DNA from 2 places in the Microbacterium paludicola genome. Region 2 is predicted to be linked to the other one. Evidence: predicted binding sites of a transcription regulator. Region 2 holds the regulator's gene; the other holds the start of a gene.
What was found. The regulator HspR, encoded in region 2, represses chaperone genes until heat shock. The targets are predictions, from matches to a motif close to AAGTTGAGTCNNNNNGACTCAACTT.
Positions count from the first base shown of each region.

Region 1: the regulator HspR is predicted to act here: its motif matches at 2,110-2,134, upstream of ABD161_RS01880 (ATP-dependent Clp protease ATP-binding subunit).

Region 1 covers NZ_BAAANG010000002.1:23,955-28,120, reverse strand. Annotated here, with positions in the region: gene ABD161_RS01900 (sensor histidine kinase) at 1-279, shown strand, start outside; gene ABD161_RS01895 (WhiB family transcriptional regulator) at 367-615, opposite strand; gene ABD161_RS01890 (histidine kinase) at 861-1,256, shown strand; gene ABD161_RS01885 (EI24 domain-containing protein) at 1,258-2,016, opposite strand; gene ABD161_RS01880 (ATP-dependent Clp protease ATP-binding subunit) at 2,190-4,166, shown strand, end outside.
Region 2 covers NZ_BAAANG010000005.1:83,940-88,105, reverse strand. Annotated here, with positions in the region: gene grpE (nucleotide exchange factor GrpE) at 1-524, shown strand, start outside; gene ABD161_RS05675 (DnaJ C-terminal domain-containing protein) at 646-1,641, shown strand; gene ABD161_RS05670 (heat shock protein transcriptional repressor HspR) at 1,783-2,238, shown strand; gene glgX (glycogen debranching protein GlgX) at 2,235-4,166, shown strand, end outside.

The DNA of each region.
Region 1 (4,166 bases), on a different contig from region 2:
GCGGTCGAGCACGGCCTCAAGGGTCTCGAGGGCAAGGTCGAGATCATCGCCGAGCGCGACGAGGAGAAGCTGCTCGTCCGGGTGCGCGACTCCGGCAGCGGCCTGCCCGAGGGGACCGTCGGACGCGGCCTCGGCACGCAGATCGTCCGCACGCTCATCCAGGGCGAGCTCAGCGGATCCATCGAATGGCGCACGCTCGGCGGCGAGGAGCCGCACGCGGGCGGCGAGATCGAGAAGGGCACCGAGGTCGTCATCGAGATCCCGCTCAAGTGGATCTGAGCTGACCGCAGACGCCGGAAAGGGCGCCTTCCCCGCGGGGAAGGCGCCCTTTCCAGTGCTGTGTGACTGCGGGTGTGATGCGGAAGTTCAGCCGGCGCGGCGAGCGCGGGCGGCGCGACGCTTCAGGGCGCGGCGCTCGTCCTCGCTGAGGCCACCCCACACGCCCGAGTCCTGACCGGTCTCGAGGGCGTACTGCAGGCAGACCTCGGTGACGGTGCAGCGCGCGCACACGGACTTGGCCTTCTCGATCTGGTCGACCGCCGGGCCGGTGTTGCCGACCGGGAAGAAGAGTTCCGGGTCGACTGTCAGGCAGGCCGCCTTGTCGCGCCAATCCATGCTGATGCTCCTCGCAATGTGGTGGGATTCGAGCGAGCGCATCCGCGCCCGGATTCGAGGGTGGAGAAACGCATCCATTCGGGTCGGATACGCTGGTCATGGTGTGGGACTGAACGCCCACCACCCACCACGTTGTGGGAAACATGCCGTTAACAATGGTCGTACAGCCGGGGCCTGAAATCAAGGGTCAATATCCCGTCACGCCTCGGAATCGGCTGTATGCCCGTCGTCCGAGGAGAGTCCGGATGCCCCGCAGGATCGCGCGCATCGCGGCCGCGCTGCTCGCCCTGGAAGCCCTCGGCATCCTGGCGCTCGCGGCCTGGCAGGTCGTCGCCCTCACCGGGGCCGACACGACCGATCCCGTCAGTGCCGTCGCGCTCATCGTGCTGACCGTCGTCGGCGCGGCGGCCGTCGGCGCGTTCGCCGCAGCGGTGTGGGCGGGCAGGTCCTGGGGCCGCTCGGGTGGCATCGTGACGCAGCTGCTGCTCCTCGCCGTCGCGTTTGGCGCGATCACCGGCGATTACCCGCACCTCGGCATCGCGCTCGCGCTCGCCGTTCCCGCGCTCGGAGGCCTCGTCCTGCTGTTCCTCGCCGCGCGCGAGGCGCACGCGGCGGAGGGAACGCCGACGCCCGAGGGTTGACTCAGGCCCGTGGGGCCGGGGTCGGCAGCGTGTCGGGCTCGCCCGCGACGCGCCGGCCGAGCATGGCGGCCCCGGCCACCGCGGCGGGCATGACGGCGATCGCGGCGAACGGCACGAGGAAGCACACGTGCACGGCGACGCCGAAGCCGAGCACGCGCGCCCGGTTCGCCCGCAGGAGCGCCGCGCGCTGCGCGCCCCCGAGGCCGCGGGCGGTGAGCCCACGGGAGGAGAGCTCGTCGGCGATGACCCTGCCGTTCAGCAGCGCGCCGACGACCGCGCCCGCTGCGGCGCCGGCGACGGGGATGAGCGCGATGAGGCCCGCGCACAACGCCGAGAGCAGGCCCTTGCCGAAGAGTCCGAGCGCATCGCCGATCGAGCGGCCGATGCTGTACGGCACGTCGGGCACGGTGCCGCCGAGCTCGCGCTCGACCGAGCGCCAGATGCGGTCGTAGAAGGGCTCGCCGACGAGCAGCGTCAGCGCGGTGAAGGTCACGATCGCCAGGATGATCGCGCCGCCCATGACCGCGAGCCCCAGCACCCAACGCAGCAGATCGGCCCACACGGGCTGCCAGCCGTCGGCGAACGGCGTCAGCCACTCGAGCAGGCCGGGGAGGCCGAACCCGAGCCCCACGAGCGCGCCGACGAGCACGAGCCCGACGATCGCGGCCGGGATGAGGCCCGCGGCCATCACGCCCGGATGGTGGCGCCACCATCCGAAGCCCCGGAACAGCGTCCGCACTCCCTGCCAGAACTCACGCACGCGTCAAGGATAGGCGGGCCCGGGATCGCCGACCGTGGGGGCTCCTCGGGATCCCGCTGACGCCTCGGGAATAGGTCGCCGGGTCCCGCGTTGAAGTTGACACAAGTTCGCTCAAGTTCGAAACTTGACACGACGGGACGCAAGTTCTGCGATCCCTTGCAGAGGAGATCCGAATGCCCGACTTCCCTTCCACCGACGACTTCTTCGGCCAGGGCGGCGCCAACGCGTTCGACGAGTTCCTCGCCCGCTACCTGCAGGGCGAGCGCGCTCGCGCGGCGCGGTCGGTCGATCTGAGCCGGTACCTCAGCGCGCGCACGCAGGAGCTGCTGCAGCGCGCCGGACGCTACGCGCTGGGTCGCGGTCAGCACGAGCTCGACGCCCTTCACGTGCTGCGCGTGCTGACGGACGACAAGACGGTCGCCCAGGCGATCTCGCGCGTCGGCGCCGATGGCGCCGCCGTCGCCACGGCCGCCGAGCAGCGCCTGCCGAAGGCCGGCGCGGCCGCCGATGTCGACGCCGCGGTCGTGACGCCCGCCGTGCAGCGCGCCCTCTTCCACGCGTTCCAGGTCGCCCGTGCGTCGGGTTCGACGTACATCGACCCCGAGCACGTGTTCTTCGCGCTTGTGCTCGCGCAGGACACCCCCGCCGGGCAGATCCTGTCGTCCGCCGGGATCACGGCCGAGGCGCTCACGCAGGGGATCCGCGAGACCGTCACCCCGGATGCCGCGGATGCCCCGGGCGAGGACGATGCGCCCCGCCAGGGCGGCATGCTCGCCACCTACGGCACCGACCTCACCCAGCGGGCGCGCGACGGCCTGCTCGATCCGGTGATCGGCCGCGCCTCCGAGATCGAGCAGACAATCGAGATCCTGTCGCGCCGCACGAAGAACAACCCTGTCCTCATCGGCGAGGCCGGCGTCGGCAAGACCGCCGTCGTCGAGGGCCTCGCACGCGCGATCGTCGCGGGCCAGGTGCCCGAGCAGCTGCGCGACAAGAGCGTCATCTCGCTGGATCTCGCCGCGATGCTCGCGGGCACGCGCTACCGCGGCGACTTCGAGGAGCGCCTCACCAAGACGGTCGAGGAGGTCGCCGAGCGCAAGGACGAGGTCATCCTGTTCGTCGACGAGATCCACACGGTCGTCGGTGCGGGCGGCGGCGGCGAGGGCGCCATGGACGCGGGCAACATCCTGAAGCCCCGCCTTGCCCGCGGCGAGCTCCACCTCATCGGGGCCACGACGCTCAAGGAGTACCGCACCATCGAGAAGGATGCGGCGCTCGAGCGCCGCTTCCAGCCGGTGCGCGTGGGCGAGCCGTCAGTGACCGACGCGATCGAGATCCTGCGCGGGCTGCGCTCGGCGTACGAGGAGCACCACCGCGTGACCTACACCGACGAGGCGCTGAAGGCCGCCGTCGAGCTGAGCGACCGGTACCTCACCGAGCGTGTGCTGCCGGACAAGGCGATCGACCTCATCGACCAGGCAGGTGCGCGCCTGCGGCTGCGCCTCGGGGCACCCGTCGATGTCAGCGCCCTCATGGAGCGGCTCGGCACGCTCGAGGCCGAGAAGAACGCCGCGGTCGCGGCCGAGCGCTACGAGGAGGCGTCGCGCCTGCGCGACGAGATCGCCGACGTCCAGCGCCGGATCGACGAGGCGGCGACGACCGGATCCGCCGAGCCCGCCGTCGTGGACGAGCCGGAGATCGCGGCCGTCGTGAGCCGCGCCACCGGCATCCCGGTCGCGCGCCTGACCGAGAGCGAGCGCGAGCGCCTGGCGACGCTCGAGGACGAGCTCCACGGTCGGGTGATCGGCCAGGACGACGCCGTGGCCGCGGTCGCGAAGGCGGTCCGCCGCAGCCGCACCGGCATGGGCGACGCACGCCGTCCCGTCGGCTCGTTCCTGTTCCTCGGACCGACCGGCGTGGGAAAGACCGAGCTCGCCAAGGCCCTGGCGTCGAGCCTGTTCGACGACGAGGGCGCGATCGTCCGCTTCGACATGAGCGAGTTCGGCGAGCGGCACACCGTGGCGCGCCTGGTCGGTGCCCCTCCCGGATACGTCGGCTACGACGAGGCGGGACAGCTGACCGAGCGCGTGCGTCGCAACCCCTACTCGATCGTGCTGTTCGACGAGATCGAGAAGGCTCACCCCGACGTG
Region 2 (4,166 bases):
ACGGCCCCGGCGGATCCGAGCAGGGTGAGCCCGAGCTGACGGTCGAGGACATCCTGAACATCGGCCAGAGCGATGACGCCGAGGAGCAGGACAAGCTCGTGAGCGAGGACGAGACGCAGCTGCTGCACGACCTCAAGCGCCTCCAGGCCGAGTACGCCAACTACCGCCGGCGCACCGAGGAGCAGCGCCACATCGAGATCGCGCGCGCGAAGGGCGAGGCAGTGAAGGGCCTCATCCCCGTGCTCGACGACCTCGACCGCGCCGAGAAGCACGGCGACCTCGGCGAGGGCACGCCCTTCACCGCGATCGCCGAGAAGGTGCGCGGCGTGGCCGAGCGCATGGGCCTCGTCGCCTACGGCGCCGCGGGCGAGGCGTTCGACCCGCAGCAGCACGAGGCGATCTTCCAGCAGCCGGTCCCCGGTACGACCGAGGCGACGATCCTCGAGGTCGTCGAGCTCGGCTACCGGCTCGGCGACATCGAGCTGCGGGCCGCGAAGGTCGTCGTCGCCGTCCCGGCGGAGTAGTTCGACATCCGGGTCGGCTCGGCCCGTTTCGACTCGCTCCGCTCGCTCAACGAACAGTGTTGGTTGAGCGAGCGAGCGAAGCGACCGAGTCGAAACCGCCAAGCCTTACGAAGAGGTGGAAATGGCCAGTCAGGACTGGTTCGAGAAGGACTTCTACAAGGTCCTGGGTGTGTCGAAGGACGTCAGCGCGGCCGACCTGAAGAAGACGTACCGCAAGCTCGCGCGGCAGTATCACCCCGACTCCAAGCCGGGGGACACGGCGGCCGAGGCGAAGTTCAAGGAGATCAGCGAGGCGTACTCGGTGCTCTCCGACCCGACCCAGCGCGAGGAGTACGACCAGCTCCGCGCGATGGGATCGGGCGCGCGCTTCACGGCGGGCGGCTCGAACGGCGGCTTCGACGACGTGTTCAGCGCGTTCACGCAGAACCGCGGATCCGCTCAGGACTTCGACGACATCTTCGCCATGTTCAACCAGGGCGGTCGCGGCGGACGCTTCGGCCAGAGCGGATTCGGCAACGGCGGCTTCGGCCAGCCGAGCGGCGGCTTCCGCGGCTTCGGCGGACCGCAGAAGGGCGGCGACGTCCGAGCCCGCACGACGATCGACTTCGTCACGGCGGCCAAGGGCGAGACGATCTCGCTGCAGAGCGAGGACGGCAAGCCGTTCAAGATCAAGATCCCGGCCGGCGTGGCCGACGGGCAGAAGATCCGCCTGCGCGGCAAGGGCCGTCCCTCGCCCGACGGCGGCGAGCCCGGCGACATCGTCGTCGAGATCGCGGTGCGGCCGCATCCGGTGTTCACGCGCGAGGGGCTCAACCTGCGCGTCGTCGTGCCGGTGACGTTCGCCGAGGCCGCGCTCGGCGCGACGATCGAGGTGCCGACGCTCGGCGGCGATCCGGTGAAGCTGCGCGTCGCGCCCGGCACGCCGTCCGGCCGCGTGCTGCGCGTCAAAGGCCGCGGCATCGTCTCCCAGAAGGGCACCGGCGACCTGCTCGCCGAGGTGCAGGTGGTCGTGCCGAGCCACCTGAGTGACGAGGCTCGCGAGGCGCTCGCCCGCTTCGTCGAGGTCGGCCCGCAGGGCAACCCGCGCGCCGACCTGATGGGCAAGGCGTCGGGCTGATCGGTCGTTGAGTGAGGGAGCGCAGCGACCGAGTCGAAACGGTGCAGCCGAGCCGACGGCGATGATCACCGCGTTTCGACTCGCTTCGCTCGCTCAGCGAACGGATAGTTGGACACACGGCACGAGCGAGAGGAGGACGGGATGAGCGACACGTACGAGATCGACGAGGACGCGCCCGTCTTCGCGATCGCCGTGGCCGCCGAGCTCGCGGGGATGCATCCGCAGACCCTGCGTCAGTACGACCGGATCGGCCTGGTCGTGCCGGGCCGCACGCGCGGCGGTTCGCGGCGCTACTCGGCCCGCAACATCGCGCAGCTGCGCGAGGTCGCGAAGCTGTCGGGTGAGGGGATGAGCCTCGCCGCCATCGCGCGCGTGCTCGATCTCGAGGACGAGGTGCGCGACCTGCGCCGCCGCGTGCGCGACCTCGGGCACGCGCTGCAGGCCGAACGCGCCGCCCGCCCGGGCGCGCGCGTCTTCGCGGCCGGGGCGACGGGATCCGTCGTCACGCTGCGCGCCGGCACGCGCGTGCGCCGCAGCGCCGAGCTCGTGCTGTGGACGCCTCCGCAGCAGCGCTCGCACGAGGATGGAGACCGATGAGCCCTGTCACCTGGCGGACGCTCGGCGAGACCGCGCCGATCTGGCCGGGCTGGGAATGGCCCCTCGGCGCCACCTGGACGCCGGCGCGGACGAACTTCGCCGTCTACGCGCCGAACGCGACGAGCGCGCAGCTCTGCCTGTTCGACGAGGACGACCGCGAGACGCGCTACGAGCTCACCGAGCAGACGCTCGGGATCTGGCACGGCGCCCTGCCCGAAATCCGCCCCGGGCAGCGCTACGGCTACCGCGTCGACGGACCGTGGGACCCGAAGAACGGCTACCGGTTCAACCCGCACAAGCTGCTGCTCGACCCGTACGGTCTCGCGACCAGCGGCACGATCATCGCCGAGCAGCCGATCTACGGCGCGCGGGAGGGCGAGCCGGCCGTCCGCGACCTCACCGACTCGTCCGGATACACCGCCCGCAGCGTCGTGGTCGATCCGTCCTTCGACTGGGAGGGCGACGAGCTGCTCGGCACACGCTGGCGCGAGACGGTGATCTACGAGCTGCACGTGAAGGGCTTCACGAAGCTCCACGACCGCATCCCCGAGCAGCTGCGCGGCACGTACGCCGGGCTCGCCCACCCCGCCGCGACCTCCTACCTTCGCGACCTCGGCGTCACCGCGGTCGAGCTGCTGCCCGTGCAGCAGTTCTTCTCCGAACCGGCGCTGCTCGACCGCGGGCTGACGAACTACTGGGGCTACAACACGATCTCGTACTTCGCCCCCGATGCGTCGTACAGCTCGTCGGGCGACCGCGGCGGCCAGGTCGCCGAGTTCAAGAACATGGTGAAGGCGCTTCACCGCGAGGGCATCGAGGTCATCCTCGACGTCGTCTACAACCACACCGCCGAGGCCGGCCCCGACGGTCCGACGCTGTCGTTCCGCGGTCTCGACGACCGTGGCTTCTACAAGCGGGTGCTGCCGGATCCCGCCCACGGCGGCTTCGACGACCGCTACTGGGACGTCACCGGCTGCGGCAACACGGTCGACGCGTGGAACCCGCTCGCCCTGCGGCTCATCCTCGACTCGCTGCGGTACTGGGTGACCGAGATGCACGTCGACGGGTTCCGGTTCGACCTCATGTCGGCCCTCACCCGCACCGGCTACGACGTCGACTTCAACTGCGCCCTGCTGATCGCGATCGGCCAGGATCCGATCCTGCGTCACGTCAAGCTGATCGCCGAGCCGTGGGACGTGTCGATGGACGGGTACCTCGTCGGCCGGATGCCGCCGCAGTGGGCGGAGTGGAACGACCAGTACCGCGACACGATCCGCGACTTCTGGCGGGGGGGCGCCCCCATCCACGCCGTGGCGACGCGCCTCGCCGGATCGAGCGACCTCTACGCCGACGACGGCCGCACGGCCTCGAACAGCATCAACTTCATCACCGCGCACGACGGGTTCACGGTGCGCGACCTGGTGTCCTACGACCACAAGCACAACGAGGCGAACGGCGAGGACAACCGCGACGGCACGGACAACAACCGCTCGTGGAATCACGGCGTGGAGGGCGAGACCGACGACCCCGCCATCCTCGCCCTGCGGCGCCGGCAGGCGGCGAACCTCATGGCGACCCTGTGCCTGTCGAACGGCGTGCCGATGCTCACGGCGGGCGACGAGCGCGGCCGCACGCAGGGCGGCAACAACAACGCCTACTGCCAGGACAACGAGATCTCGTGGATCGACTGGGGCGCCGACAACGCCTGGCTCGACGTCTACGAGGTGACGAAGGCCGCGCTGCGCCTGCGCCGCGAGCACCCCGCGCTGCGCCAGCGACACTGGTTCGAAGGGCGCCCCACGATCGCCGCGGGGCCGAGGGACCTCGTCTGGCTTCACCCCGCCGGACGCCCGATGACCGACGGCGACTGGGGCGACGCCGGGCTGAAGGCCGTCGGCATGTTCGTCTCGGGCCGCCCGCTGCGCGAG